DNA from 3 places in the Glutamicibacter sp. HZAU genome. Region 3 is predicted to be linked to each of the others. Evidence: predicted binding sites of a transcription regulator. Region 3 holds the regulator's gene; each other region holds the start of a gene.
What was found. The regulator LexA, encoded in region 3, represses DNA repair genes until DNA is damaged. The targets are predictions, from matches to a motif close to TCGAACANNTGTTCGA.
Positions count from the first base shown of each region.

Region 1: a site for LexA is predicted at 5,801-5,816, ahead of ruvA (Holliday junction branch migration protein RuvA). Genes of this name have one in related genera too.
Region 2: a site for LexA is predicted at 5,829-5,844, ahead of uvrA (excinuclease ABC subunit UvrA). Genes of this name have one in related genera too.

Region 1 is NZ_SCKZ01000004.1:2,187-12,297, forward strand. It holds gene EKH49_RS06740 (M3 family metallopeptidase) at 1-777, opposite strand, end outside; gene EKH49_RS06745 (CapA family protein) at 902-2,071, shown strand; gene EKH49_RS06750 (DUF6226 family protein) at 2,073-2,708, opposite strand; gene EKH49_RS06755 (aldo/keto reductase) at 2,750-3,676, opposite strand; gene pdxT (pyridoxal 5'-phosphate synthase glutaminase subunit PdxT) at 3,742-4,353, shown strand; gene EKH49_RS06765 (YebC/PmpR family DNA-binding transcriptional regulator) at 4,357-5,115, shown strand; gene ruvC (crossover junction endodeoxyribonuclease RuvC) at 5,119-5,718, shown strand; gene ruvA (Holliday junction branch migration protein RuvA) at 5,826-6,443, shown strand; gene ruvB (Holliday junction branch migration DNA helicase RuvB) at 6,470-7,519, shown strand; gene yajC (preprotein translocase subunit YajC) at 7,707-8,117, shown strand; gene secD (protein translocase subunit SecD) at 8,178-9,920, shown strand; gene secF (protein translocase subunit SecF) at 9,913-10,111, shown strand, end outside.
Region 2 is NZ_SCKZ01000003.1:321,137-331,247, reverse strand. It holds gene uvrC (excinuclease ABC subunit UvrC) at 1-1,466, opposite strand, end outside; gene EKH49_RS06235 (lysophospholipid acyltransferase family protein) at 1,470-2,141, opposite strand; gene EKH49_RS06230 (HAD hydrolase-like protein) at 2,142-2,846, opposite strand; gene uvrA (excinuclease ABC subunit UvrA) at 2,933-5,803, opposite strand; gene EKH49_RS06220 (hypothetical protein) at 6,033-7,595, opposite strand; gene EKH49_RS06215 (GntR family transcriptional regulator) at 7,707-8,084, opposite strand; gene EKH49_RS06210 (MBL fold metallo-hydrolase) at 8,164-8,823, shown strand; gene EKH49_RS06205 (GNAT family N-acetyltransferase) at 8,847-9,326, opposite strand; gene EKH49_RS06200 (methyltransferase domain-containing protein) at 9,399-10,111, opposite strand, start outside.
Region 3 is NZ_SCKZ01000002.1:423,247-433,357, reverse strand. It holds gene hisH (imidazole glycerol phosphate synthase subunit HisH) at 1-87, opposite strand, end outside; gene hisB (imidazoleglycerol-phosphate dehydratase HisB) at 88-708, opposite strand; gene EKH49_RS04610 (histidinol-phosphate transaminase) at 731-1,837, opposite strand; gene EKH49_RS04605 (LysM peptidoglycan-binding domain-containing protein) at 1,918-2,271, opposite strand; gene lexA (transcriptional repressor LexA) at 2,530-3,249, shown strand; gene EKH49_RS04595 (glycoside hydrolase family 76 protein) at 3,306-4,352, opposite strand; gene EKH49_RS04590 (ATP-dependent DNA helicase) at 4,496-6,493, opposite strand; gene hflX (GTPase HflX) at 6,486-8,147, opposite strand; gene EKH49_RS04580 (class I SAM-dependent methyltransferase) at 8,475-9,080, shown strand; gene dapF (diaminopimelate epimerase) at 9,151-10,086, opposite strand.

The sequences.
Region 1 (10,111 bases), on a different contig from region 3:
CTGCGCCATTTCGGCGGCAATGTGAATTGTCGCGTTTTCCTCGGTGCCACGGCTCATTGATGCGTTGAACACCTTGCGGCGGGACTCGCTTGAGGACAGCGACTCCAGAACCGGCTGCTGGGTCGGAGAAACCAACGCCAGCAGGTAGCCCGACGCGTGGCCTGCTTGCTTCGCCGCCTGTGCTGCCGACTCGATGGCTGGACCGGACAGGCCGTCGAGTTCCGCAGCATCCTCGAAGTGCACCGCATGGGCGTTCTGATTCTTCAGCACGAGGTCAGCGAACTGCGTTGAAAGTTCGGCCAGCTTCGTGTTCAGTGCCTTCAGGCGATCCTTTTCGGCATCGCCCAAGCCTGCCCCGGCCAATTGGAAATTCTTCAAAGTTTGATCCGCTAAGCGGGCGTCTTCACCCTGGAGGCTTGCACAATCCAAGGCTTGTAAACGCGAATACAAGGTTTGGTTCAGGTAGATCTCGTCTTCCTGCTCGGACCAGATCGATGAAATCTCTGATTGAATCGCCCGCAGATCTTCCGTCCCATGGGCAGAAATCACGGAGAAGTACGTCATCAACGCACGGCGCAGGGTCTGCCCGCTGGCTTCCAAAGCGAGGAATGTGTTCTCGAATGTGGGTTCCTTCGTATCGTCGATAATGCGCTGCAGCTCTTCGCGCTGCTCGGCTGCGCCGATCCGGGTCGCCTCCAGGTAGTGCTCAGCAGTGAGCTGGTCGAATGCTGGCCATTGGTAGGGCCTGGTGCTGGGAGTCAGAAGAGGGTTTTGCATAGGCCTAGGTTTTCATGGAAAAAGTGATTCAGCTTGCATTTACACCCTGCATACCCAGCTGAGCTAGGCTCGATGCATGCCCCAACGTGTTCTGTCTGCATTACTTCCACTTGGTTCAACGCTGATGGCCGCATTGCTGATTGGCGGTTGCTCTGCTGCTCCGACCGACAATCGAGAATCAGCAACCCCGCAGCCTTCGGTTCAATCGTCCACTTCAGTCTCGGCGCAACCGTTGTCGAGTCCACCCATTGATGAGAGTCCTGCTGAGGTTTTGGTGCCCCAAGAACTATCACTAATGGTTACCGGCGACGTATTGTTGCATCCTCAGCTGCTGGACGAAGCGAAGCAAGCGGCTGGCGCTAAATCCGGTAATGGTGAGGACTTCGATTTCAGCCCACTGCTTGCGGGTCTTGCACCGTTCGTCCAGGACGCGGATGTGGCCCTATGCAATCTCGAGACTCCGATTGGTGCCCCTCCGTACTCGGGGTACCCGCGGTTCACGGTTCCAGCTCAAATCCTGACCGATCTTGAGGCTATAGGCTACGACGGATGCACCACCGCCACCAACCACACGGTGGATGCCGGAACTGCCGGCGTCGAGCGGACACTGGATGCCTTGGAAGCGAACGGGCTTTTCGCGACCGGTTCCTATCGCAGCGAAAAGGAATCCGGGAAACCGTCGATCCTGGATGTCGATGGCGTGAAGTTCGGCGTAGTTACCAGTACCTATTCGCTCAACGGCCTGCCGGAAGAAGCCGACTGGCAAGTTGATACCGGAGTGGATGCGCAGCAACTGATCGCAAGGGGCAAGGCAACGCGCAAGGCGGGAGCTGACATCGTGGTGGCTGCCGTGCACGACGGAGCTGAATACACCACGGAACCGACAGCGTCGCAGAGACGGCTAGGTCGAGCTCTGGCTGAGTCCGGTGTCTTCGATTTCATCTACATGCACCACACCCATTCGGTATTGCCCATTGAAAAGCATGACGGAACCTGGATCGTCTATGGTTTGGGCAACTCCGTGGCCAAACATGCAACGCCAAGTATCCTCAACCGCGAAGGCATCAGCGTGAAGGCAACATTCACCGAGGATGAGTCGGGCGAATGGGACGTCAGCGACCTGCGCTGGGTCCCGCACCAGCTTTCGACCTCGCCGGTGATGTGGTGCCAAGTCTTCGATGCCGACGGATGCGTTCCGGAAGCTGATGCTAAAGCCTCGTTGAAGCGCAGCAAAGCCACGGTGAATGCCTACGGCGCATTCGAAGATGGGCTTCAAGAGTGGGCGTTGGACTGAGCTATCGCATTGGCCAGGGCTCCCAGGAGCCGCTTTCGGGCAGAATGGCACGCGCCCGGGCCAGCCGCGCCGGCGATACGTCATCGAGACCGCCGGATCGCTCACTGAACCCCATCTCATCAACTTCGAAACGGTGAACGAGGCGGCCAGCGTCAAGAACCAGGTACTCGCCGAATGCTCCGGACACTGCGGCCCCCACCTGGGCTTCCAGTTCCTCAATCATGTCGGGAACGTGCTCATCGCATGCGTCGCAGCCGCAGTCCGGGAACATTGCTTGGTACAGCGCACCGAGCTCCAGATGCACCCCGGGAAATTTTGTGAGAACTATGCCCAATGGAGCGCAGCGCGAATCCACCGGGAAGATCCGAATAGAGCACATCACTGTGTCCGGTGGAATCCGCAGTTCGGTGGCCAGACCGGGATCTTCGAAGCAGCGCACCTGGAATTGCTCCTGCATCCAGCCCAGCAACGCCCGGGCTACATGCTGCACGGGGGCAAAACGTTCCGGATGTTCGGTCACCGAATAGCTTTCATGATCCGGCTCTCCATCCCAACGCTCGCCATAGGGGATTGGGGTACCGAGCTCGTCGAGGTACTCCGCGAATTTATTGTCTGGCCGCTGGTAGCCACTGAGCATGCTCGGTTCCTCCTGATGCGTCAAACCATGGCAGTAAGGGCTTAATGCCCGAATTCATCCGAATCGGTGAAGGGGCCGGCTCCAGTATCCATGGCATCGATGGCGGCTATTTCTGCCTGGGTGAGATTGAAATCGAAAATATCCAGGTTCTCGTGTTGCCGCTGAGGATCGGCCGATTTCGGTGCTGCCGCACGTCCGGACTGGACATGCCAGCGGAGTGCCACCTGCGCGCTGCTCTTGCCATGCGCCTCGGAAATTTGTGCCAGAGTCGGATGTGAAAGGAAATCGGACTTCTGCCGTCCCAATGGGGAATAAGCTTCGGTCCGCACGCCATGCTCCGTATTGAAAGCTTGCCATTCGGCGCTTTGACGCTCAGGATCCACCTGGATCTGGTTCAGCGCCGGCACGTGCCCTGTTTTCAAGACATTCTGCAACTGGTAAGGCTTGAAATTCGAGACGCCGGCAGCTCGGATCTTCCCTTCGTCTACGAGCTTTGCCAGCTCTGTGAACGCCTCGACGTAGGTGTTCTGCCGCGGGTTTGGCCAGTGGATCAAGAACAGGTCCACATAGTCGAGTACAAGGCGGGACAGGGAGTTCTCCAAGGCCTGGCGCACGCCTAGGGCCGAATGCCACTTCTTGTTGAACTTCGTCGTCACGAAGAATTCATCGCGGTCAAGCCTGCTCTGCGCCAACGCCTGGCCGACGGCGTCCTCGTTCTCATAGTTCTCCGCCGTCTCCACGCGGCGATAGCCGACGTCAAGGGCCGAACGAACCGCGGTGACCGCCTCCTGGCCGCGCATGGGCCACGTACCCAAGCCTACGGAAGGCATGCTCACGCCACCGGCAAGTTCGAGGGAAGAAATATCAGCAATCATGTTCCCGAACCTACCAAGCTTTACGGGCTGCCGGGAGGTTGCATCGAAGAATCCACGACACACCGGGAAACAAAACCGGCGCAGGGCAGCCATGGGTTTAACGTTGTTTCGGCGCATTTCCGTGCTGCCATCCACCGAACACCATGAAGGTTAGAACCATGCCGAAAATAGGCGTCCTCGCGCTGCAAGGGGATTTCCGCGAACATCTGGCCTCTTTTGAACGGCTTGGGCAACGTGCGCAGATGGTGCGTACAGTCGAGGATTTGGCGCAGGTCGACGCGCTGGTGCTACCCGGCGGCGAGTCTTCCGTAATTGACCGACTCTCCCGCAACTACGGGCTGGCCGATCCCATCAAGGAACGCATCGCCGAAGGCATGCCGGTCTACGGCTCCTGCGCTGGAATGATCATGCTGGCCGACCGCATCGAGAACCCCGCCATCGCGCGGGATGGCGCGGTGCAGCAAAGCTTCGGCGGCATCGACATGACGGTGAGGCGCAATGCCTTCGGGCGTCAGGTCGACTCGTTCGAGCACCAGCTGGACTTCAACGGGCACACGTTGGAAGCGGTGTTCATCCGCGCCCCGGAAGCCGTGCAAATCGGCCCGGACGCCGAGGTGATCAGCACCGTTCAAGCCGGGCCGAATGGCGGACAGGGTAGAATTGTTGCAGTACGCCAGGGAAAATTGTTGGCAACCAGCTTTCACCCGGAAGTCACCGGCAGCACAGCTATCCATCAATTTTTCATCAATCTCACGCGAGGAGACGCTTAAAGCATGTCAGGCCACTCCAAATGGGCAACTACCAAGCACAAGAAGGCTGCGATCGACGCCAAGCGCGCCAAGGCCTTCGCGAAATTCATCAAGGGCATTGAAGTTGCCGCCCGCGCCGGCGGAGCCGACATGGCCGGCAACCCTGCACTGGAACTTGCCGTCAGCAAGGCCAAGAAGAACTCCGTGCCGATCAACAACATCGACCGCGCAATCAAGCGTGGCGCTGGCCTGACCGGTGAGGTCGTCGACTACACCGAGATCATCTACGAAGCACGGGGCCCGCAGGGCTCGGCGCTGCTGATCGAGTGCCTGACCGACAACAAGAACCGCGCAGCCTCCGAGGTTCGCGTGGGCATCACCCGCAATGGCGGCACCGTCGCCGACCCGGGATCGGTGGCCTACCTGTTCAACCGCCAGGGCGTAGTCCGCCTGCCCAAGGGCGAGCTGACCGAAGATGACCTGCTGATGATCGTGCTGGACGCCGGTGCCGACGAGATCCTGGACGAGGACGAGAACTTCGCCATCGTGTGCGATCCTTCGGACCTGCGCGCGGTCGCAGCGGCGCTGGACGAGAACAATATCGCCTACGAATCCGACGAAATGGAATTCCTGCCGTCGATGAAGGTGGACCTGGATGTCGACGGAGCCCGCAAGTTCCTGAAGCTCTACGACGCGCTGGAGGAACTGGACGACGTCCAGGGCATCTACACCAACGCAGATCTCTCCGATGAGGTTCGCGCCGCATTGGACGAAGAGCAGTAGGGCTTGGCCTTACGTGTTGTCGGCGTCGACCCCGGCCTGACCCGTTGCGGTCTTGCCGTGGTCGACGTCGCTGCAAACAGGCAAGTTTCACTGGTGGACGTCACCGTCGCCGGCACCCCGCCGGGCACCCCGCTCGACGCCCGGCTCTTGACGATCTCCAACGCGATCGAGGCGTGGCTGGACCAGCACCGGCCCGACGTGCTCGCCCTGGAACGCGTGTTCGCTTCGGCGAATGTCTCCACGGTGATCGGCACCGCCCAGGTCACCGGCGTGGTGATCACCGCCGCGGCACGACGCGGCATCCCCGTCGCGCTGCATACGCCGACCGAGGTGAAGGCGGCGGTGACCGGTTCCGGTCAGGCGACCAAGGCGGCGATCGGCAAGATGATTGCCAAGATCTGCCGGCTTGATGAACCGCCCAAGCCTGCCGACGCCGCTGACGCGGTGGCCCTGGCGATCACCCACGGCTGGCGCGGAGCGGCCACCGGCTCGAACGCCTCGGCCTCTGCGGTGCATGCCGGCGGGTCCTCGCAGCTGACAGGTGCTCAGCAGGCATGGATCGCCGCCGAAGCGTCAGCCAAGCGCCGAGCGGTGCGCCGCTAGCCGGCGGCCGTGAAATGACCTCGACCCACCGGGAAACACGGAGGATCGATATTCGTAGGTATCTTCGATAAACTGGGTTCGATCGAACATACATCCCAAGGAGTGGCATGATCAGCTCATTGACCGGCACCGTGCAGGCGGTTGCACTGAACACCGCGGTAATCGACGTTAACGGCTTCGGAATGCTGGTCAACGCCACCCCCGGAACGCTGTCCGGCCTGCATCAAGGGCGCGAGGCGACGGTCTTCACCTCCATGGTGGTGCGCGAGGACTCCATGACCCTTTTCGGCTTCGCCACCGCGGAGGAGCGGGATGTCTTCGAAGTCCTGATCTCCGTATCGGGCATCGGGCCGCGCACCGGCCTGGCCATCCTGGCCGTGCATTCTCCCGAAGAAGTGCGCATCGCGGCGAACACGAAGGACACCGCCGCATTCACCAAGGTGTCCGGCATCGGCCCCAAGGGCGCCAGCCGCATCGTGCTGGAACTGAACGGCAAGCTGGTCCCGACCGGCGTGCCAGTGGCGCCGGTGTCCGGCGGAGGTACCGCCAGCGTCTGGGAACCGCAGGTGATCGAGGCGCTGACCGGGCTGGGCTGGAGCGAAAAGGATGCAACCAGCACCCTGAAATCGCTGTCCAAGGCCGATCCGGATGTCGTGGCCACCGGCAACGTCGCTGAAATCCTGCGTGCCGCGCTGCGCAGCATGTCCAGCGGAACCCGCGTCTAAGCGGTCTGCGAGAGGATCGACTTTTCATGAATGACTCCACCGGGCTCACGAACGCCGGCAGCGAACCCGAAGAACGGGTCATCGAAGCTGCCCTACGCCCGCGGAATCTCGACGACTTCGTCGGCCAATCCCGGGTGCGCCAGCAGCTCTCGCTGGTGCTCGAAGCGGCCAAGATCCGCGAACGCACCGCGGACCATGTACTGCTCTCGGGCCCGCCCGGGCTGGGCAAGACCACCTTGTCGATGATTATCGCCGCCGAGATGAACGCGCCATTGCGCATCTCTTCCGGCCCGGCCATCCAGCACGCCGGCGACCTGGCCGCGATCCTCTCCTCGCTGACCGAGGGCGAGGTGCTGTTCCTCGATGAAATCCACCGCATGTCCCGGCCCGCCGAGGAAATGCTCTACATGGCAATGGAAGACTTCCGCGTAGACATCGTCGTCGGCAAGGGAGCCGGCGCTACCGCGATTCCCCTGGAGCTGCCGCCCTTCACGCTCGTCGGGGCCACCACGCGCGCGGGCCTGCTGCCCGGACCGCTGCGCGACCGCTTCGGCTTCACCGGGCACCTGGAGTTCTACGCGGTCAAGGAACTCGAGCTGGTACTGCGCCGTTCGGCCATGATGCTGGATCTGAGCGTCACCTCAGCTGCATTCACCGAGATCGCCGGGCGCTCCCGCGGCACCCCGCGTATCGCCAACCGCCTGCTGCGCCGCGTGCGGGACTGGGCCCTGGTGCACAAGCTCGAAGAGATCGATGCCAAGGCAGCAGCTGCCGCCCTGGACATGTACGAGGTCGATGCGCGCGGACTGGATCGCCTGGACCGCGGAGTGCTGGAAGCACTGTGCACGAAATTCGGCGGGGGACCGGTAGGGCTGTCGACCCTGGCTATCGCCGTCGGCGAAGAGACCGAGACCGTCGAAACCGTCGCCGAGCCATACCTGGTGCGCGAAGGATTGATGGGCCGGACTCCTCGAGGACGTATCGCCATGCCCGGAGCCTGGGAGCATCTGGGATTGGCCATGCCCAAGGATGCCATCTTCGCCAGTGCGCAAAGCTATGAAAACGATGAGGATTAGGCAAGCATTACTTCACTGCCCGCGTAAATGGCCTGCCGGTTCACCGTGACCCATTAGACTAAAGACGCCCGACCTGTGCCCAATTCAGGGTAAGGTGGGGCGTCTTTGCTGTTTCGCGCCAGAAAATGGCGCAGCGGCATCCCAGAACTCCAGACCAAATCGCAACGAATCGTTAGCAGGTAAATACGTGAATCCTCTCGTAATCGCACAGGCCGCTGGTGGCGGCTTCAACCCTTCGCTGATCCTGATGGTCGCCCTGTTTGCAGTGCTGATCTTCATGATGTTCCGTGGCCGCAAGAAGCAGGCCGCCCAGCAGGAGAAGCTGAAGAACAACACCGTGCCAGGCGCCAAGGTGATGACCAACTCGGGAATCTTCGGCACCGTCGTCGGTGTAGACGCAGAGGATCGCGTACAGGTTGAGGTTTCGCCAGGCGTGGTGCTGACCCTGCACCGCCAGGCCATCGCCACCTTCCTGGACAAGGATGCGGCAGCCCCGGCCGCTGCCGACGAACCAGCAGCACCCTCCAACGCAACCGAAACCCCGGAAGAGTCCCTGCGTCGCTTGAACGACGAGGGCAAGGACGAGCGCAACGCCTAAGTCCCGGGCAGCATAGCGGTGGCCTGAAGGCCAAGCCACCCGAACCAGAAAGCACAATAGATGTCATCAATCAGACCTGTTAAACAGGCGCGCAAAGCGTTGCTGTGGTTGCTGGTCGTCTTCATCATCGCAACCGGAGTGTTGGTGGGTGGTGCGGTGAACGGCAAAACCGGATGGGGACCGAAGCTGGCCCTCGACCTCGAAGGCGGCACCGAGATGATCCTGGCCCCTCGGGTCCAGGGCGACGAGGCGATCAACCAAGAGCAGCTGGACCAAGCGGTGGAGATCATCCGCCAGCGCGTGGACGGTTCCGGTGTCACCGAATCGGAAATCACCACCCAGTCCGGACGCAACGTCGTGGTCTCGATGCCCGGTACCCCGGACCAGACCACCCGCAATTTGATCCAGGCCTCGGCCAACATGGAATTCCGCCCGGTGCTGATCACCGGTGGTTTCGCAGCCACTCCGAAGGAAGACCGCACCCCCAAGGAAGACCTGCCAAAGCCTAGCGGCAAGCCAGAGAACCCATCGGATACCAACTGGATCACCCCAGAGCTGTTCCAGGAGTTCGAAGGCTACGACTGCGAGGTAGAACTCAAGGATCGCGGTGGCGAAGCCGCCGACCCAGACAAGCCTATGATCTCCTGCGACCACAGTAGGGGTGTCAAGTACATCCTCGGCCCGCAGGAAATCTCCGGAGACATGATCAAGGACGCCTACGCCCAGTTGGCCCGCGGCGTCAATGGATCGGTGACCGGCGAATGGGTCGTCGTTATCGAGTTCAACGCCGAAGGCACCAAGCTCTTCGCGGATACCACCCAGCGTCTGATTGCCCTGCAGGGCTCGCAGAACCAGTTCGCGATCGTGCTTGATGGCGAAACCATTTCGGCGCCAACCACCAATGCAGTGATTTCCGATGGCCGCCCGCAGATCTCCGGCGGCTTCACCCAGGAAAGCTCGCAGGCGTTGGCCGAGCAGCTGAAGTACGGCGCGCTGCCAATCAGCTTCGACATCCAGTCCGAGCGCCAGGTTTCCGCAACCCTGGGCGCTGACCAGCTGACCGCTGGCCTCATCGCCGGCATCATCGGCCTGGTTCTGGTCTTCATCTACTCGCTGTTCCAGTACCGGGCCCTGGGACTGGTGACCATCGCGTCGCTGCTGGTTTCCGGCGTGCTCACCTACCTGGCGCTGGTGCTGCTGGGCTGGGGCATGAACTACCGCCTGTCGCTGGCAGGCGTCGCCGGCCTGATCGTTGCCATCGGCCTCATCGCCGACTCGTTTATCGTGTACTTCGAGCGCGTGCGCGATGAGCTGCGCGAAGGCAGGCCGCTGGCAAGCGCCGTGGATGTCGGCTGGAAGCGCGCCAAGCGCACCATTCTGGCATCCAAGGCAGTGAACGTGCTGGCCGCAATCGTGCTCTACATCGTTGCCGTGGGCAACGTACGAGGCTTCGCCTTCACCCTGGGCCTGACCGCCATCATCGACCTCATCGTCGTGTACGGCCTGACCCACCCGACCTTGGTGCTGCTGGCACGCACCAAGTTCTTCGCCAACGGCCACCCGATGTCGGGCATGGATCCATCGTTGCTTGGCGTCAAGCCGCTGTACCAGGGCGCGGGCAAGGTTCGCCGCTTCGATGAGAATGTTGCGGCAAATCGCGGCAAGAAGAATGCGAAGGCATCGGCTGAGGCAGCGAAGCGCATGACCATTGCCGAACGCCGCCGCGCACAGGCCGAGCAGTCCGCTGGCTCGAACGCGTCTGGCAGCACGCAGGCCAAGGCCCAGGAGGAGAACAATGAATAAGCTAGTCACTTGGGGCAACGAGCTCTACACCGGCAAGCGTTCCTACCCGTTCACCTCCAAGCACCGCTTGTGGTTCCTGATCGCCGGCATCCTGGTGATCCTGTCCATCCTGATCCCGGTGGTCAAGGGCGGCTTCAATCTGGGTATCGACTTCCGCGGCGGTTCTGAATTCACCGTTTCGGATGTGCAGA
Region 2 (10,111 bases), on a different contig from region 3:
GAGAATTTCTTCTTTTCCTGCTCGCCGGTGGCTTCATCCACTTGCCCGGTGGCGAAGCTCGTCGGGTCGACCTTCTCCTTCAGGTAGCGGCTGAAGCGGCGGTAGATCACGTCGTACATGCTGGCGGTATCGTCGCGTGCGGCGTCCCCGGTGATGGAGAACTTGCGGTACTCGCTCTTCTTCGGAAGACCGTCTTCGAAGACCACCATGGAAGCGACCACGTTGGTTCCCTGGGTATGCGACGCGTCATAGCATTCGATGCGCAGCAGCGCCTGCTCCGCTCCCAGGGCATCCTGCAGTTCCTGCATGGCCAGCGATCGCGTGGTGATATCGCCTGCGCGCTTCGATTTGTGCAGACGCAGCGCTTGTTCCGCGTTCTCCACAACGGTGGCTGCCAAAGCCGCCTTGTCGCCCCGCTGGGCGACGCGCAGGGAGACCTTGGATCCGCGCAGCTCGGTAAGCCAGGTGGTGACATCCTCGATGTCTTCAGGCAGCGCCGGAACCAGGATTTCCTTGGGAATCCGGTCTGCGTGATCCGCGTAAATCTGGGTGAGCAGCTGCTCGACGAATTCTGCGTCGGTGGTATCTGCGACCTTTTCAACGACCCAGCCGCGCTGCGAGCGGATGCGGCCGTCGCGGACATGGAAGACCTGCACGGCGGCCTCCAGCTCATCGCCATGGATGCCGAAGATGTCGGCTTCGGTCCGGTCGTCAAGGACCACTGCGTTGCGTTCGAAGACCCGGTTCAAGGCAGCGATGTCATCGCGATAGCGGGCGGCCTTCTCGTATTCGAGCTCCGCGACGGCTTCCTGCATCTTCACGGTCAGCGCCTTGGTGAACTTGGTCGCCTCGCCGCCCATGAAGGTGCAGAGGTCATCGGCCAGTTGGCGATGGTCTTCCTCGCTGATCCGTCCGACGCAGGGAGCCGAGCACTTGTCGATGTAGCCCAAGAGGCACGGACGGCCCGAGGCTTCGGCACGCTTGAACACGCCCGGTGCGCAGCTGCGCACGGGAAAGACCCGCAGCAGCGTATCGAGGGTTTCGCGGATGGCCTTGGCCGGATAGAACGGGCCGAAATACTTCACGCCCTTGCGCTTGTCACCGCGCATCACCAGGGCTCGCGGGTACTTCTCATTGAGCGTGACAGCCAGATACGGGTAGGTCTTGTCGTCGCGGAAAACGATATTGAACCGGGGGTTGTATTCCTTGATCCAGGAATACTCCAGCTGCAGCGCTTCCAGCTCGGACCCCACCACGGTCCATTCCACAGAACCGGCGGTGAAGACCATCGCCCGGGTTTTGGGCGTGAGCCGATCTGGGTTGGCGAAGTATGAGGTCAAGCGGTTGCGCAGGACCTTGGCTTTGCCGACGTAGATGACCCGGCCGTGTTCGTCGCGGAAACGGTACACGCCAGGTTTCGTGGGGATGTCCGAGGTCTTCGGACGGTAGCTTGCCGGATCAGCCATGGCCTATTTCGCGTCCGGCGGCAACTGGTTGTAGGAATCGACGCGTTCCTGGCCGGACAGTTCGGCAATCGCATCCACGATCCGGTCTGTGGCCTGGCGGCGCTGCGGCAACGGGTGCTTGCGTCCCAACTGGTCGAAGTACAGTGGCTCGCCATAGTGGATCTGGAATTTGGCAGGCTTGAAACCCTTGGAACCAGCAGGCTGCAGCTTCTCCGTGCCGATCAGCCCGACCGGGACCACTGGCACACCGGTGGTAAGCGCCAGCCAGCCCACGCCGGTGCGTCCCCGGTACAGCTTGCCGTCGCGCGAACGGGTGCCTTCCGGGTAGATTCCGATGCCGGAGCCGCCCTCGATGATTTCCACCAGCGAGTCGAGCGCCGCCACGGAAGCCGCCTGCTCGCCACGCTGCACCGGGATGGATCCCACGGATTCGAAGAAGGTCTTCATCATCTTGCCCTTCAGGCCAGGAGTGGTGAAGTATTCAGCCTTCGCGAAGAACGCCACGTCGCGCGGGGTCAGAGCCTGGATGATCAAGGAGTCGAAAAAAGACAAGTGGTTGGAGGCGACAATGAAGCCGCCTTCCTTCGGGACGTTCTCCAGCCCGGTTACTTCCGCACGGCAGACGCCGTGGATGATGCCCCGAATCGACGAACGGGTCATGGTGTAGATGCTCATCTACTTTGCACCTTCCTGCATGAAGTCTTCGTCGAAGTTAATGGTGTTTGCCCGTTCCGCGCCGAGCAGCAGCAGGGCCAGATCCCGGGCGGTCACGGCTATGGCGTCCGCCTGCTGCAGTTCATCGCCTTGGGCAAAGCCCCAGGCGACACCGATGGATGCCACCGAATTCTCGCGGGCGGCATCCCAATCGTAGTGCCGGTCCCCCACCACGACGCTGCGCTCCGGGTCCAGCTGGCCGTGTTCCAAAGCCTCGGCGACGATGTGCGTCTTGCTCGAACCCATGCTCCCGTGTTCATCCGCATTGCCGTGAATCGCGTCGAGATGCGCATCCAGCCCTTTTCGGGCGATGAGCTGGCGCGCGATGTTGATCGGCTTGGCCGTTGTCACCGCGACGTGGATCCCGGCCGATCGCAACGCATCCAAAAGCGGCACCATGCCCGGGTAGATCACCGATTCGGCCATGCCCGTATCCGCATACCGGGCGCGGTAGGCGGCAATGATGGAGCCGATGTTCTCGTCGGTCACCCCGTCTAGCGTACGCAAGCCGATTTGCAGGGGCGGGCCCACCAGCGCCTCGACCCGGGCTTCGCCCGGATCGGCCAATCCATGGGAGGTCACTGCGTGGCGGATACCCGAAGTGATGGCACCGGCAGGGTCCACGAGGGTCCCGTCCAGATCGAAGAGCACGCTTGTTACCGACATATTCACCTAGCCATCTTCCCATGAAGCGGACGTGGGTTAGCAATCCATAACTAAAATTGCATACGTCGAACATTCTCCGCGAGGCATCACAGGATCTCGGCGAGGAACTTTCCGGTGTGCGATTCGGCGACCTTTGCCACCTTTTCCGGGGTGCCGGTGGCCAAAATCGTGCCGCCGCCCGAGCCGCCTTCCGGACCGAGGTCAATGACCCAGTCGGCCGACTTGATCACATCCAGGTTGTGCTCGATGGTCAGCACGGTGTTGCCCTTGTCGACCAGTCCCTGCAGCACCTTGAGCAGCTTGCGGATATCTTCGAAGTGCAGGCCGGTGGTCGGTTCATCGAGGACGTAGATCGAGCGGCCATTGGACCGTTTCTGCAGCTCGGCAGCGAGCTTCACGCGCTGGGCTTCACCGCCCGAGAGCGTGGTGGCCGGCTGCCCCAGGCGCACATAGCCCAGGCCCACGTCCACGAGCGTACGCAGGTGGCGGGCGATCGGGGTGAACGCGCTGAAGAATTCGGCGCCTTCGGCAATCGGCATGTCCAGCACGTCGGCGATGTTCTTGCCCTTGTACAGCACCTGCAGGGTCTCGCGGTTATAGCGGGCCCCATGGCAGACCTCGCACGGCACGTACACGTCGGGAAGGAAGTTCATCTCGATCTTCAGCGTGCCGTCGCCCGAGCAGGACTCGCAGCGCCCGCCCTTGACGTTGAAGGAGAAGCGGCCCGGCTGGTATCCGCGCAGCTTCGCCTCATTGGTCTCCGCGAACAGCTTGCGGATGTGGTCGAACACGCCCGTGTAGGTGGCAGGATTCGATCGGGGGGTGCGGCCGATCGGCGACTGGTCCACGTGGACCACCTTGTCCAGGTGCTCCAGGCCCTGCACGCGGGTGTGCCGGCCCGGCACCTGCTTGGCACCATTGAGCTTATTGGCCAGCACCTTGTAGAGGATGTCGTTGACCAGGGTGGACTTGCCCGATCCGGACACGCCGGTCACCGCGGTCAGCACGCCCAGGGGGAATTCGACCGAGATGTTCTGCAGGTTGTTCTCGCTGGCTCCGACCACCTTGAGCTTGCGGTCCTTGTCGACCTTGCGGCGTTTGGCTGGGATGTCGATCTGCTTGCGGCCCGAAAGGTAGTCGCCGGTCAGCGACTTGGTGTTCTGCTTCAGGTCTTCCAGGGAACCGGAATGCACCACTTCGCCACCGTGCTCGCCGGCGCCCGGGCCGATGTCCACGATCCAGTCGGCTTCGGCGATGGTGTCCTCGTCGTGCTCCACCACGATCAGGGTGTTGCCCAGCGAACGCAGGTGCAGCAGGGTGTCGATGAGCCGGCGGTTGTCGCGCTGGTGCAGGCCGATGGACGGCTCGTCCAGCACGTAGAGCACGCCCACCAGGCCGGAGCCGATCTGGGTGGCCAGGCGGATGCGCTGCGCCTCGCCGCCAGACAGGGTGCCGGCGGCGCGTTCCAGAGTCAGGTATTCCAGCCCGACGTCCAGCAGGAACTTCATGCGCGCGTCGATTTCCTTGAGCACCTGCGCGGCGATCTGCGCCTCGCGTGCGCTGAGCTCGATCGAGGAGAGGAATTCCGCGGCGCTGCGCAGGTCCATGGCGGAGACCTCGGCGATGGACCGCCCGCCCACCAGGACCGAGAGCGATGCCGGGTTCAGGCGCGCGCCGCCGCAGGTAGGGCACGGGATCTGCCGCATGTACTGCTCGTAGCGGTCGCGGGCGTGGTCGGATTCGGTCTCCTGGTGCTTGCGGTGCACATAGGAGATGACACCCTCGAAGCCGGTGGAGTACTTGCGTTCGCGGCCGAAGCGGTTCTTGTACTGCACGACCACCTTGTGGTCCTTGCCGTTGAGGATCGCTTCGCGGGCGGCCGCCGGCAGGTCCTGCCAGCGGGTGTCCATGGTGAAGCCGAGCTCATTGCCCAGGCCCTCGATCAGCCGGTTCCAGTATTCGGTGGTGGCCTTGCCCAGCGACCATGGGGCGATCGCGCCCTCGGCCAGGGTGACCTCGGTGTCCGGTACGATCAGGTGCTCGTCGACTTCCAGCTTGGTGCCGATGCCGGAGCAGGCCGAGCAGGCACCGAACGGGTTGTTGAAGGAGAAGGTGCGCGGTTCGATCTCGTCGATGGCCAGCGGGTGCTCATTGGGGCAGGCCAGGTTCTCGGAGAACGCGCGCACGCGCTTCGGGTCATCGGCGTCCAGGTCGACGAAGTCGACCAGCACGCGGCCTTCGGCAATGCCCAGGGCGGTTTCGATGGAGTCGGTCAGGCGCTGGCGGGCGTCTTCCTTGAGCGCCAGGCGGTCCACCACCACCTCGATGGTGTGCTTGACCTGCTTGGCCAGCTTCGGCGGATCGTTCAGCTGGATGGTTTCACCGTCCACCCGGGCACGGGCGAAGCCCTTGGAGGAAAGCTCGGCGAACAGATCGACGAATTCGCCCTTGCGCGAGCGCACGACCGGTGCGAGGATCTGGAAACGGGTCTTCTCCGGAAGCTCCATCAGCTGGTCGACGATCTGCTGCGGAGTCTGCTTGGAGATCGGTTCGTGGCAGATCGGGCAATGCGGACGGCCCACGCGCGCCCAGAGCAGGCGCATGTAGTCGTACACTTCGGTAATCGTGCCCACGGTGGAGCGCGGGTTGCGGCTGGTCGACTTCTGGTCGATGGACACCGCTGGCGACAGGCCCTCGATGAAATCCACATCCGGCTTGTCCACCTGGCCGAGGAACATGCGGGCGTAGGCGGAGAGCGATTCGACGTAGCGGCGCTGGCCTTCGGCGAAGATGGTGTCGAAGGCCAAGGAGGACTTGCCCGAACCGGACAGCCCGGTGAAGACGATCATCGCGTCACGCGGCAGATCAATGTCCACGTTCTTCAGGTTGTGCTCGCGGGCCCCCTTGACGACCAGGCGAGTCAGATCTGTTCTCTTGCTCTCTGCAGTAATAGCCACGAAGCAATACTAATCGAAAACGGCTTCGAATACATGTACGAATGGATGCAACTCACAGTTAAATCTGGAAACCCCTGATCCGGCGCTCGGAGAGCGCGCTAGGCCACCGCCAAAACAAGTCCAAGCGCTGGACTGCCAACAAGGTACTGCCCGCGAATGACTGCTGGGCTGTTCGCTCGCGGGCAGTCCGCCGCCTCCATTCGGCACCCCAAGCACAGCGCCGTGGACTCTACTTATCGACGGATTCCGGGGCTGGATCGGTGGCAGACGGCATGGTGTAAGCGGTCAAGCCCTTTTCGCCTTCCAGGACCACGGTGGCGCCTTCCTGGTAGCCGGCCCGCTGGAATTCGGCGAACAACGGCAATTGATCGCTCTTTTTGCGAGTGTCGCGATCGCAGGACTGGACTGTCGTTGCCGGCAACAGGTTCGCGGTGTCCTTGTCATTGCCCGAGCGTTGCACGTCGACACCTTCTAGTTCCATGGTGCACAACACGGTCTGCCCCAACCCTTGCTCGATGCCGACGGCTTTCCCGCTGTCGATGTCGACGACCTGCGCGCCTTCGGCTAGCGGCAAGACCACTGACTTGTCACCGGCCAGAAATTGCTGCTGCAAGCGCAATTTCTTCACCAGTTCATTGTCGGCCATATCCGGCATGGGGAAGCTCCACTTTTTCTTGCCGCTGTGGACATCGATGCCGACGAAATTTCCCTCGAAGTTCTTGATGCCGCCGAGCTTGGCAGTGCCATCATCTTGGACATTGACCTCGGCAGTACCGGAATTGATCTGGCAGGTCACCAGGGTGCTATCGGTGTGAACGCCGTACAGATCGAGGATGCCCAAGCAGGAGTAATCCGCGCCGGGCAACGACCAACGGCCATCGCCGGTCTGCGGGTCAAGCCCCACCAGCATGGAATCCGTTGCCATATCCCACTCGAAATCCCTCCCGCCGAGTTCAAACTGGTAGAAGGTGCGATTGCCGGAGCCCACCAATGTACTTTGTTCCCCGTCGAAGGTCTCCCAAGCCCAGCCTCCGCCCGTGGAGTAGTGCTCATCGTAGATTTCTTCGTAGTCCTTGCTCCACGCCAGAGCTCCCTCATGGGCATAGCTCAGGACCGATCTGCCGGATTCCTGGTCGCTGGAGATGGAAAGCCCTTCACCGAGGTAGTAGTCCCCGAGATTTTTCTTCGGATCAGGCATTTCGCTGGCCTTCTTTGCCTTCTTCCAGCTGTTCGAATGCCAGTCGTAGTAGTAGTCGGCAATGTTCCCTCCGGTGTCGGGGCTGGCCGCGATCGTGCACCAGCTGTTGTCGCATTCAGTGGGGCGATCGATGTTGTAGAGGGATCCCGGATCCTTGGATACCCGCTGTCCGGTTTTCAGGTCGAGCACCGCGGGCCGCACCTTATCCTTCTCCACCAGCTGCAGCAGTGACACGTATTTCTTGCCATTGTTTTCCACCACGCTGACCTCGAAGGCAATGCCGGATGGCGTGTTGCCGACTCCGGACTTCTCCTTCCAGATTTCTTCTCCGGTGGCCAGGTCCCGGGCTACGAGATAGGGAGTCTTGCCGTCCAGCGTGTAGGCGAGCACGATACTCTCAGCCTCGTCGACGTGGGCTTCGGAGAGCAGTTTGTCCTTGCTCGTCCATGCGGCCTGCACTTGTTCCTGCCCCAGATCCCGCACGGGCTGTTCGGTCTCAGTGGCGGAGCATGCGGCTAGCGTGCCCAAGAGCAAGGTGGCGCCGAGGGCGGCGGCCAGCTGCCGGTGGCGGTTCGTGGTGCGCAATTCTTTCATGGGCGGACTCCCGAATATCCTGTGCTCATTCTCAGGTGCTGACGCGTGATGTGCGTTGTGTTGCGTGCAGTCGACCAGAGCCGCTGCTGGGATCCGGTCGATGCGGACGTGTTATTGGGGCAGCGAGCTGAAAGCTGCCCTGAGGTACTTCACAGCGGTGTCCTCATCCACCGACCATTGCTGCGAGATCCGCGCCAGGTCGGCAGCGGCATCGCTGACTTCCTGCTCGGCCCGGTCCTCGGCGGCCTGGATGACCGTGCCGTGGCGTCCGCGGGTGACGACCGCGCCCTGGAGTTCGAGCTCCTTGTACACCTTGGCCACGGTATTGACCGCCAAACCTAGGGTGCCGGCGAGCGCGCGCACCGAGGGAAGCTTGGTGCCCGGAGCAAGCTTGCCCTCGGCCACTGCCGTCAGGATTTGCTCGCGGACTTGCTGGTACGGGGCCACCGTGGACTCCGTGTCCACGCGCAGGAAGGGCAACTCGGTCATGCGATGTTCCGTTTCGTCGTGTGCTTCATGTCTCTCGAGCCTATCGTGTGGCGGACCGGTTTCACCGTAGTCTGGAGGAATGAATGAACTACAGCTAGATGACTTCAGTGTTCGCTGGATTTCGGTTTCGGACATGTCCAACAACGTGTACGTCGTCACCGACAAGGCCAACGGGCAGCAAATATTGATCGACGCCGCGGATGACTTCCCGGCCATTCAGGACTTGCTGGCAGCGGCTGCGGCCGACACGCCGAAGAGCGAAGTGCAGGTCACCACGATCGCCACGACCCATCAGCACTGGGACCACGTCCGCGCCCTGTCCGACGCAGTGGCCGCTTACCCGGTCCCTACCTATGCGGGGGCCGATGATGTCGCCGGCATCCTGGAGGAATCCGGAGTGCAGGTGGCGCACCCGCTCTCCCATGGCGATCAAATCCAGTTGGGCGAGGTCACGCTCGAAGCGATCCACCTGCGGGGTCATACCCCGGGCTCCATCGCGTTCGCGCTCGCGGATTCTTCCGGACAGCACGTCATCCTAACCGGGGACAGCCTCTTCCCAGGGGGCGTAGGGAACACATGGAAGGATCCAGAGCGTTTCGCGTCGCTCTATGCCGATGTCACCTCCCGCATCTTCGACCGGTTCCCGGATGAGACGGTGATCCTTCCGGGCCATGGTGATGGCACCACGCTGGGCGCCGAACGCCCCTCACTGCCCGAGTGGCTGGAGCGCGGCTGGTAGGAGCCTGCAGCAGCTGCCGCCGGCTATCTAGTCGGCGGCAGCTCCTGGTAGTACAACAGCATCCGCCAGTCGCTTCCCGGAAAGTTGTTGGCGAACCCGTGGTGTTCGTAGAAGCGCCGAGTTGCGGTGTCGTCCTCGTCCACGTTGATATGCAGTTCCAGGCTTCCGCGCAGCGCCAGTTCCTGCAGCAGGCAGTTGACGAGGGCCGAGCCGATGCCCCGGTCACGCAATGCGGGTTGCACGTAGAGTTCGTCAAGCACGGCCAGCGGCCCGTCGAAATAGATTGTGGGTCGCAGCGTGACCAGGGCATGCCCCACCAAGCCGCGTCCATTCCCCGCGAGGATGGCGAAACACTGGTCTCCTGCCAGCATGGCTTCCAAGCGCCGTGCAACCACCGCAACCGGTGGGCATGGCGAATCGAATTCCCGATTGAAGTCCGCTTGCAAGCGGGCCAGGTTCAGGCTGTGCTCCGGTCCCGCAAGAAAGGCATCGTACGTGTGCATGCAGAAAGTATGCTCCGTTTGGCTGCGCGGACGCCAGAGCCTGCAGCCCCGCAACGTCCCGGATGAGCGGTGTCAGCCGAGCCTGTGGCCAACCATGAAGATCCGGCGGAACGGGAAATTCGTCAAGATGGTTCCGTCCTGCGAGGTGAATGAAGGGTAGTGGACGGAGACTTCGGCACGGTAGTCGTTCTCGAACTCCAGATAGTCTTCTTGTCCAAGCGCGTGCCGAACGGGCAGCAACGCGGTACCGCGAACCCAGTTCAGGATCGGGTCCTCGCCTGCGAGCAGCTGGTGGTACGTGGTCTCCCACACATTGGCCTGGAACCCCGCGTCCAGGAGGATCCGCTGGTATTCATCCGGCTCGCCGACCACGTCGTCATGGCGCAGCACCCCTGCCAGCTTGCCGGACCACTTCGGGCTGTCGGCCACTGCGCGCATTACCGCATGCGAGGGTGAACCGAAATTGCCCGGGACCTGGATAGCCACGTTCGCACCGGGCCTCAAGTTGACCAGCCATCCTGCCAGCAACTCGCGATGCCCAGGAAGCCACTGCAGCATGGCGTTGGAGAACAGCAGGTCCGTATCGGCGTCAGGGATCCACTGCGTGGCGTCGGCCAGTGCGAAGCCCAGATTCTCCTCGTGCTCGCTCTGCGAAGCCCGCGCGATCATCTCTGGCGAGGAATCCAGTCCGGTGACCTTCGCCTGCGGCCAGCGCTGGGCCAGCAGCCGGGTCATATTTCCCGGGCCGCAGCCCAGATCGACGATCTTCGACGCCTCGACCCCTG
Region 3 (10,111 bases):
CTCGGCGCCGGCGGCTTCCAAGGCGCGCACGGCGGAACGGACGTTGCCTGAACCGTAGTCCAGGACAACTACTGTTTTCTTCTCCACTTACAGGGCACCCTTCGTGGATGGGATCTTGTCGCCCATGCGCTCATCGCGCTCTACGGCTTCGCGCAAGGCGCGGGCGAAGGACTTGAATTGCGCTTCGACAATGTGGTGCGGGTCGCGGCCCGAGAGCACCTCGATGTGAGCGCAGATCTGTGCGTGGAAGGTGATGGCTTCGAAGACGTGGCGGGTCATCGAGCCGGTGAAGTGCCCGCCGATCAAGTGGTATTCCTGGCCAGCAGGCTCGCCGGAGTGCACGAGGTATGGCCGGCCCGAGACATCGACGACTGAACGGGACAGCGCCTCGTCCAGCGGAGCGTAGGAGGTGCCGAAGCGGCGGATGCCTGCCTTGTTGCCCAGCGCCACGCGCAGCACTTCGCCGATGGTGATCGCGGTGTCCTCAACGGTGTGGTGGACATCGATGTGGGTATCGCCGGTAGCACGCACGGTGAGGTCGATGAGCGAATGCTTGGAGAGCGCAGTCAGCATGTGGTCATAGAACGGCACCGAGGTGCTGATCTCCGAGACGCCGGTTCCATCGAGATCCAATTCAACGAATACGGACGATTCGCTGGTCACGCGTTCCATGCGGGCGCGACGTGCGCCAATCAATTCGGCAGACATGTCTTCCTTCGCTTGTCTTTGATTACTTCTGCGAGCCGAGCAGTTCGGCAAGTCGTTCCAAGAAGGCTGTGGTTTCTGATTCTGTTCCGGCCGTAACACGCAAGGTCCCCGGAATTCCATTGTCGCGGATGATGATGCCGGCTTCCAACAGGCCTTCCCAAATAGCGTGGGGGTCTTCGACGCCACCGAAGAAGACGAAGTTGGAGTCGGAGACCGATGGCTTCAGGCCCAGTTCCTTCAAGCGCGCGACGATGCGGTCACGTTGGGACTTGATGTCTTCGACCTGCGCCAGGAGCAACTCGATGTTCTTCAAGGCGGCGATCGCCGTTGCCTGGGTCACGGCCGACAGGTGGTACGGCAGCCGCACCAAGCGGATGGCATCGGTGACCTCTGGCGCAGCGGCCAGGTAGCCGACGCGTGCGCCGGCCAGGCCGAATGCCTTGGACATGGTGCGCGAGACGATCAATCGCTGGCGGCCTTCAAGCAGGCTCAGTGCGGACTTGGTGCTGGCCAAGGAGAATTCGGCGTACGCCTCGTCAACGATCACCATGCCGTTGTGCTCGCTCATGGCTTCGTACACGGCCGTGATGACATCAAGGCCAAGCGCGGTGCCGGTGGGGTTGTTCGGCGAGCACAGGAACACGATATTCGGCTTGTGCTCGCGGACCTGCGCGGCTGCAGATTCGGCGGACAGGGTGAAATCCTCGGCGCGTTCACCGGCGATATAGGTGGTATCAGTACCACTGGCCAACAGCGGGTACATGGAGTAGGTGGGGCCGAAGCTCATCACGGTACGGCCTGGACCACCGAAGGCTTGCAGGATCTGCTGCAGGATTTCATTCGAACCGTTCGCGGCCCAGATGTTCTCCTTGGTGAGCGAGTGGCCGAGGTAATCGGCAAGAAGTTCACGAAGCTCGGTGAACTCGCGGTCGGGATAGCGATTCAGAGTTGCCGCTGCCTTGGCCACTTCCTGGGCAATGGCGTCTACGACTACCGGTGGCAACGGATGGGTGTTCTCGTTGACGTTCAACTGGATCGGCACGTCAATTTGCGGTGCGCCATAAGGGGATAGCCCGCGGAGATTCTCACGCAAGGGCAGCTGACTCAAAAGTTCACTGCGGTCATTCACGCATCAAGTCTACGTGCGCAGCGAGCCCGCCAGTGAATCCGCTACGGCTGCAGGTAACAAACACTGGACAGCGGGGGAAGCTAGCCGGCAAGGACCGGAATCGACAAGGTATCTCCAACCTGGATTTCGCTGCCGTCCAAGGCGTTGAGCTCCGCGATGTGGCCAACTGCGGAAGTCACGTCGTAACCGGTGGCATAGTCGCGAGCCAAACTCCATAGCGTATCTCCGGGGATCACGGTGACATCGATGGTTCCAACCCCAGCAGGATCTTCTGCCGCGGCATGCGCGTCAGAGGCGAACATGGAGAAGAAGAAAGCAGCAGCGATCGTGAGTGCGAAAACGGGCATCCCCACCAGCACAGCCCAACCGCGGCGGTTGATGCGGATTTTCAGCGGCGCTTGGGTCTGATCTGAGTCAAGTGCGACGGTAGCCATGACGTTGTCTCCTCAAGAAATTCAAGTGATGCGAATTTTTATTCGAAAGAACTGATTCGAAAACTTGTTCGAACCTCGTATATCTGTTCTAACAGAGATTCGCGGAACTTGTCCAGAAGTTTTCGAACAAATCTTTGAAAGAAGCTCGCTTATCTACTAAGATTTCGAAGTAGACGAGCAATGAAAACATCTCACCATCTAGCTCCGACAGTTTGGACACGCAAACTTTCGAATGATTGCTAGGGAAGGCAAAATCTCATGTCAGCATCACAACGCACTCCCCGATCGAATGCACGTTCGCTGACGATTCGCCAAAAGAAGATCCTTGAGACGATCCAGCGGTCTATCGGCAAGAACGGTTATCCGCCATCGATGCGTGAGATTGGCGACGCTGTCGGACTCAAGAGTCTGTCGAGCGTGACCCACCAGTTGAGCCAGTTGGAAAAGCTCGGCTATATCCGTCGAGACCCACGCCGTCCGCGCGCGATGGAAATCCTGCTGCCGCTGCAATTGTCCGACGATGCCGAAAAGGCCGAGGCCTCGGAGCCGGTCGAGCCGGCTGCCAGCGAAGACGCCAAGATCATTGAGCTGAGCACTTCTGCTGACACCACCATGGTTCCGCTGGTTGGCCGTATTGCTGCTGGCGGTCCGATCCTGGCAGAACAGTCCGTCGAGGATGTTTTCTCGTTGCCTCGTCAGCTCGTGGGCCACGGCGAACTGTTCATGCTCAAGGTGTCCGGCGATTCAATGGTTGACGCCGCGATTTGCGACGGCGACTGGGTAGTTGTCCGCCGACAGCAGACGGCAGACAACGGCGACATCGTCGCAGCCCTGCTGGACGAGGAAGCGACCGTCAAGACCTTCCGGCAGCGTGATGGGCATACTTGGCTGCTTCCGCAGAACTCGCGCTACGAACCGATTTTGGGTGATGCAGCAAAGATCATGGGACGCGTCGTCTCGGTCATGCGCTCGCTCTAGATTTCGTGTGGATATTGCGCTGGTGCTTGGCACCAGCGCAATTTTCGTTTAATCAGCTACTCGCCGGCCTCGAGCTCGATCTGGGCGGCCGCGGCGAAGATCATCCAGCGCTGGACTGCCGTCGAGAGCCGGCGCGGTTCCTGGTCGATCAGATGGCCTGCAGTTGCCGTGACCAGTTGCCTGGCCTGCTCCCTGCTTGCTGCTTCCAAGCGGTGATCTTTCGCGGCGAGGGCCAGATACCGGCACAGGATTCCGGCAAAAAGGTTCCCGTCTCCCCCGCGGTTGAACGCGAGTACTCCGGGCGCGGAAGACAGCGAGTGCGTGGTCGCATCGATCAGCACCTGGGCGTGAGCCAGATCGGCTGGCTCGCCAAGCTCAAGCAACGCGCCTAGCACCGTGCCCTGGTTATAGGTATAGATCGCTGGCTCCACCGTATGCCCCTGGCTGGCCAACCGCAGCCCGTCCAAATACAGCCCACGCTCGGCGCTGAACAGGTTCTTCTCCAGCCATTGGAGAACCTGCCGTGCGGTGTCCTTCTGTCCGGTTCGGCCGAAGAACAGGGCTGCCGGCCCATTGGCCGGCGTATTCTTGAAATCCCGTTTTTTCGACCAGTACAGGCCGCCGCCCAGCACCTCGTCCATGCCAGCTTGAAGCTGTTCTCCCAGCACCCGCATTGCAGTCCGAGCAGCGTGGTTTCCTTCTCCCGTCACGGCCAGCGTGAACTGCGCCAGACGGCCGCTGGCCAAGGCAAGCCACGCCATATCGTCGAAGAAGTAGTTGGGCAGCATCCCGAAGTTGCGAATTCGAATGCCACGCAACAGATGATTGGCCCGGGCCAGCTCGGCACGCGCCGATTCCGCGTCGCCTGCTGCCAGATAGGAGTGGCCGTCATCAATGATGGCATCCAGATAATGCGCCTGCCACCAATAGTTCCACTCCGAAAACGGGTGCGCGCAGCCATTGAGATCGCTGAGCAAGCTTCCGTCGCGCAACCGGTGCGCCCTGCTGTAGTTCTGCCCAATCCAGGTTCCGGGCAGCCGCAAGAGGCGCCGTCCGAAACGCTGGTGGGTGTCGATGGCGGCTTGGTGTGCCAATTCCTGCATGGACTCCATGGTGCCTTCCGGTTCACGCGGCATCAGTTCTTGTCACAGACCTTAGTGCATCTCCAACCATCCTGCTGATAGTGCTTAAAGAACTTGAGCTGCCCCAAGTCCAAGGACAGCTCAAGTTCATGCTCTGGCTGCAGCTATTTCCCGTCCGGGTTCAAACGCTGGAGAACTCCGGTGATGACCTTCTTGTCGACAGTCGGCCACATCGGCGGCAGGGTCGCTTTCAAGAAGCTGCCGTACCGTGCAGTGGCCATGCGCGAATCGAGGATCGCCACCACGCCCTTGTCCCCGACCGAACGGATCAGGCGTCCAGCGCCCTGGGCCAGTCGAATCGCGGCATGGGTGGCGGCCACCTGCATGAAGCCGTTGCCGCCATGCTTGGCCACGTCCTCGGAACGGGCTTTGGAGATCGGGTCGTCCGGGCGCGGGAACGGGATCTTGTCGATGATGACCAGCCGGCAGGAATCTCCTGGCACGTCCACGCCCTGCCACAGGGTCATGGTTCCGAACAGGCAGGTGTCGCGTTCGCTGCTGAACTGCTCGACCAGCGACTTCATGCTGCCCTCGCCCTGGCACAGGATCTCCACGTCCAGGCGTTCGCGCAAGATGCTTGCCGCTTCTTCGGCGGAGCGTTTCGAAGTGAACAGAGCCAGTGCACCGCCGCCGGAGGCCTTGATGAGATCCTCGATCTCATCCAGCGTCTCGGCGGCCAGTTGGCGGCCCGGCTTGGGCAGATGCTTGGCTACGTACAGGATGCCCTGCTTCGGGTAATCGAAGGGACTGCCGACGTCCACGCCGGTCCAGGACGGAGCCCCGGCGCCCATCAGACCCAGGGAGCCTGCGACCGAGTCGAACTGCGAGCCGATAGCCAAGGTAGCGCTGGTCAAGACGACCGTGCGCCCGTCGAAAAGCCCTTCGCGCAGCTTGCCGGCAACGGACAACGGAGCAACGTTCAACGTGGCTGGCTGGGTCTCGTCAGCTTCGACGTAGCCCCGGCCTTCGACAAACTCCCGCGGACGGGTGGTGTACAGCACCTCGCGGCGCTCTTCGGATTCGAGCATGCGAATCGCATCGTCCATCACCGCCTGCAGCTGGGAGCGGGCGGTCTGACGGCCACCGTCAGCCGGAGCATTGGCTTCGGGCTTGGACAGCGCCAACGCCAGCCGGGCCTGTTCCACGATGTCGTTCAGGGCAATGCCCATGTCTTCGCGCAGGCCATGTTCCAGCAGTCCCGTGGGCACACCGGTCAACGACTTCTCCAAGCGGTTCGCCGCCTTGACCATCTCGTCCACGTTCACTCCGCAATGGCGTTTGGCGCCGCCAGCCGCGGTGAGCACCATGCGTGCGGAGAGTGCCCCGGACACCGAGCTGGTCACGCGGTCTTGCAGTTCGTGGGCCTCATCGATGATTGCGACTTCGAAGTCCGGGAGGACCGAAAGCCCCTCGAAGGCCGATACCGCCAGCAGGGCGTGGTTGGTAATGACCACGTCCGCCTCCGCGGCACGGGCACGAGCCATCTCCGAGAAGCATTCATCAGCCATCGGGCACTTCTGCGACCCCAAGCACTCCATGGCCGAAACCGAGACCTGCTTCCACGCCTTGTCGCTGACCCCGGGCACCAGCTCATCGCGGTCACCGGTCTCAGTCTCTTCAGCCCATTCGCGTAGCTTCATGACCTCGCTGGCCAACGGCGAATAGGTGGTGCCGGCAGGAGCTGCCGGCTCATCCATCGAGAAAAGCGTGCCTTCGTCATCTGGGTACCCGCCGCCGAGCTTGTACTGGCACAGGTAGTTCGAGCGTCCCTTGAGCAGGGCCACATCCATCGGGCGCGAGAGCTTGCCCTTGAGCGATTCGAGCAACCGCGGCACGTCACGGCCGACAATCTGCGATTGCAGCGCCAAGGTCGCGGTGGAGACGATCACCGGCTTGGCGCTGGTCTGCGCGTGGGCCAATGCCGGAATCAGGTAGCCCATCGACTTGCCGGTGCCGGTGCCTGCCTGCACCAGCAAGTGCTTTTCATCTTCCAGCGCGCTGACCACATGCTTGACCATTTCCTGCTGGCCGGTGCGCATGGCACCGCCCATGGAAGTGACCGCGGCCTCCAGGAGCCCCAGGGCCTGCTCTTGCTTATCCATGAAGGTTGAAGGTCTCCAACTCTGCAGCTAGGGAATCGCGCACCTTGACGATCATCCGGGTGCCCTCCTCCAGGTGTTCGCTTTCCAAGATCTCTGATTCGCTCTGGTGCAGCTTGGCGATCAAATCCCCGCGGTTGTAGGGAATGAGCACCTCAAGCTGGATGCCGGGGCGTGGAATCGATGAGCTGATCTTTTCGAGCAGCTCCTGGATGCCCTCACCGGTGTGCGCGGAGACGACCACGGTGTTGGATTCCCGGTTGCGGATGCGTTCGACGACGAACGGGTCAGCCACATCGGCCTTGTTGACCACGATGATCTCTGGAATGTTCAACGCGTCGACTTCGCCGAGTACGGTGCGCACGGCCTGGATCTGCCCTTCGGGATCAGGGTGGGACCCGTCAACGACGTGCAGGATGAGATCCGAATCGGCGATTTCCTCCAGCGTGGATCGGAAGGCTTCCACCAGCTGGGTCGGGAGGTTGGATACGAAGCCGACGGTATCGGCCAGCGTGTAGGTCAACCCGTCCTCGGTCGCCGACTGGCGGACGGTTGGATCCAGGGTAGCGAACAGCGCGTTCTCCACCAGCACCCCGGCGTTGGTCAAGCGGTTGAGCAGCGATGACTTGCCGGCGTTGGTGTAGCCGGCAATGGCCACGGCTGGAACCGCATTGCGCTTGCGGTTAGCACGCTTGGCTTCACGCGCAGGCTTCATGGCCTTGATCTCGCGGCGCAGCTTCGCCATGCGGTCGCGAATGCGGCGGCGGTCCATCTCGATCTTGGTTTCACCCGGTCCACGCGAACCGATGCCGCCACTGGCGGCACCTACGCGGCCACCGGCCTGGCGGGACATCGATTCGCCCCAGCCACGAAGACGCGGCAGCAGGTATTCGAGCTGGGCCAGTTCAACCTGGGCCTTGCCCTCGCGCGATTGGGCATGCTGCGCAAAGATGTCCAGGATCAGGCTGGTGCGGTCGATGACCTTGACCTTGACGATGTCTTCCAGGGCGCGGCGCTGCGATGGCGCCAGCTCTGCATCGACAATCACGGTATCGGCACCCGTTGACGCAACGATTCCGCGCAACTCTTCGGCCTTGCCCGAGCCGAGGAAGGTCGAAGGGTCCGGCTTGCTGCGGCGCTGCACCAGGCCATCGAGGACCTCGGAACCTGCGGTCTCCGCCAAGGCGGCGAGCTCGCGCAGGGAGTTCTCGGCGTCGGCGACGGTTCCATCGCTCCAGATGCCCGCCAGCACGACGCGTTCCAGGCGCAGCTGGCGGTATTCAACCTCGGTGACGTCTTCCAGTTCCGTGGACAGACCTGCGACGCGACGCAGCGCGCGGCGATCCTCCAGATCTTCCTGGTCCCCGTCGAAATTGCTGAGGCCTGAGGAAAAACGGTTCAGTGCAGTAGCCTGGCCAGCGAAAATGGAATTCTCTTCTTCGCCGAAGTGCTGAACCTGCGGGCTCTGCGCATCATCGGCTGCGAGAATTCGATCGATGGCGGCCTGGATCTGGGCATCATCCATCGATGCCGAATCGTGCTCGTGTGACTCGGAGTTAGTCATGGTCTCCTTAGAAGTACTTCGCTTTCCAGAATAGTGCGGGTGGACCCCACTTTGCGACGTGGCGCGTTCAGTTTCGGTTGGTTCATCAAACATTCGTGGTCCTTTGCAAGGAGTAAAGGTCTATGGGCAGACAGGTGAATGCATGGTTACCGGTAAGCAAAGGCGTGTGCGGGGTTCTGGAAAGAAGAACTGCCAGATAATGGGAAATGACTTTGCCGTCTGCTGATTCAGCCCGGTGGGCGCGCAAGAAGCGCGCGGCCAGCTCGTGGAACCGCGGGTAACCAAGAGGGCTACGTATTAGACGAAAATGAAAGTCATAGGGAAAACTCTATCAGTGATATCTGCTCACGCCCATATCGCCTTGCTCACGTTGCCGACGCTGATCTTTGGGGTATCCGTACTGGGCGATAAGCTTTGCCTATGACCTCGGATCACTACTTCACCGCCAGCCCGGCCTCGGCAGATGAACGGCGCACCATCGAAGTCGAGCTCAACGGCTCGTTGCGCAAGGTGCAGACGGCCTCGGGAATCTTCTCCCCCGCCGGTCTGGACAAGGGAACGGCGGTGCTGCTGCAGTACGTGCCAACCCCTCGCGGACGCATTCTGGATATCGGGTGCGGCTGGGGACCCATCACCCTGGCCGCCGCCGAGCAGTCCCCCCAGTCCGAGGTCTACGGCGTGGATGTCAATGAGCGTTCCATCGACCTGGCCCGCTTGAACGCCGCGGCGCTCGGCTTGTCCAACGTAGTTGTCGGCACCCCTGAGTCCGTGGATCCGAGCCTGCAATTCGACACCATCTGGTCGAACCCGCCCATTCGCATCGGCAAGGATGCCCTGCATGAATTGCTGATGCTGTGGTTGCCGCGGTTGGCCCCGGGTGGCGAGGCATGGATGGTGGTGCAGAAGAACCTGGGCAGCGATTCGCTGCAGAAGTGGCTGGTTGAGCAGCTTCCCTCTGATTGGAAGATCACCCGTGAAGCGACCGCCAAGGCCTTCCGCGTGCTGAAGGTAGCGCGTCCGGCCTGATTGCCAAAAGCAAAATCGCAGAATCGCTCGCGAGGCTATTCTGCGATTTTTGCTATAGAGCCGATCAGGTCTACTCCGAACCGATGATCCCGCGGGCAACCAGGTCTGCCGGGCCGCTGAGGATCGTATCTTCGCCGCCCTCTGCATTGCCACGGAATTCAACGCCGACGACACCGCCGGGCACCTTGACAGCCCACTGGTTGATCAGCGCGGTGCTGCGTGCCCAGTAGCGTACGGCTGCCGCGGCCGCACACGCACCGGTACCGCATGAGAGCGTCTCGCCGACCCCGCGTTCATGGACGCGCATCTGGACCTGGGCAACCCCGTCCTCTTCGATCAGCGGCTCGGAAGGAACCACGAATTCCACGTTGGTGCCGTTGGCCGGGACGGGAGAAACCTCTGGGGCTTGGAACAGGTCCAGTTCTTCAAGCATCTGGACGTCTGGCAAGGCAACTACGGTGTGCGGGTTGCCCATGGTGATGCTCAAGGCCGGCAGCGCCTGCTCCCAGCCTCTGGGCTTGACCATGGAGTCCACCGATTTTTCCGCGGCTTCCGGCTCGAAGATCAATCCCCAGGGGCCGAGGTTCACCGCGTAGCCATCAGCGAGTCGGGTAATTTCCTTGACGCCGGCACGGCTGCCGATCTGGAAACTTTGCCCTACCTGGAGGCTCACGAGCCCCTCGGCAATCAGGTAGTGAGCGAAGGCGCGTACGCCGTTGCCGCACATCTCGGCGATGGACCCATCGTTGTTCCGGTAATCCATGAACCAGTAGGCCTTGGGATGCTCCAGGAACTGCCCTTCGTATCCGGGAACCTTGGCGGTGGGCACGGCACGGATCAGCCCGTCACCGCCAATGCCGAAGCGGCGGTGGCACAGGGCGGCCACCTGTTCGGCGTTGAGATCCAGCTGCGCTTCCGGGTCGGCAATCAGCACGAAGTCGTTGCCGGTGGCATGGCCCTTGGCGAAACGTTGTCCGGCCAGCTGACCTAATTCGGTGCGGTACATCAATGCTCCTAGAGTTTTCGTTCGT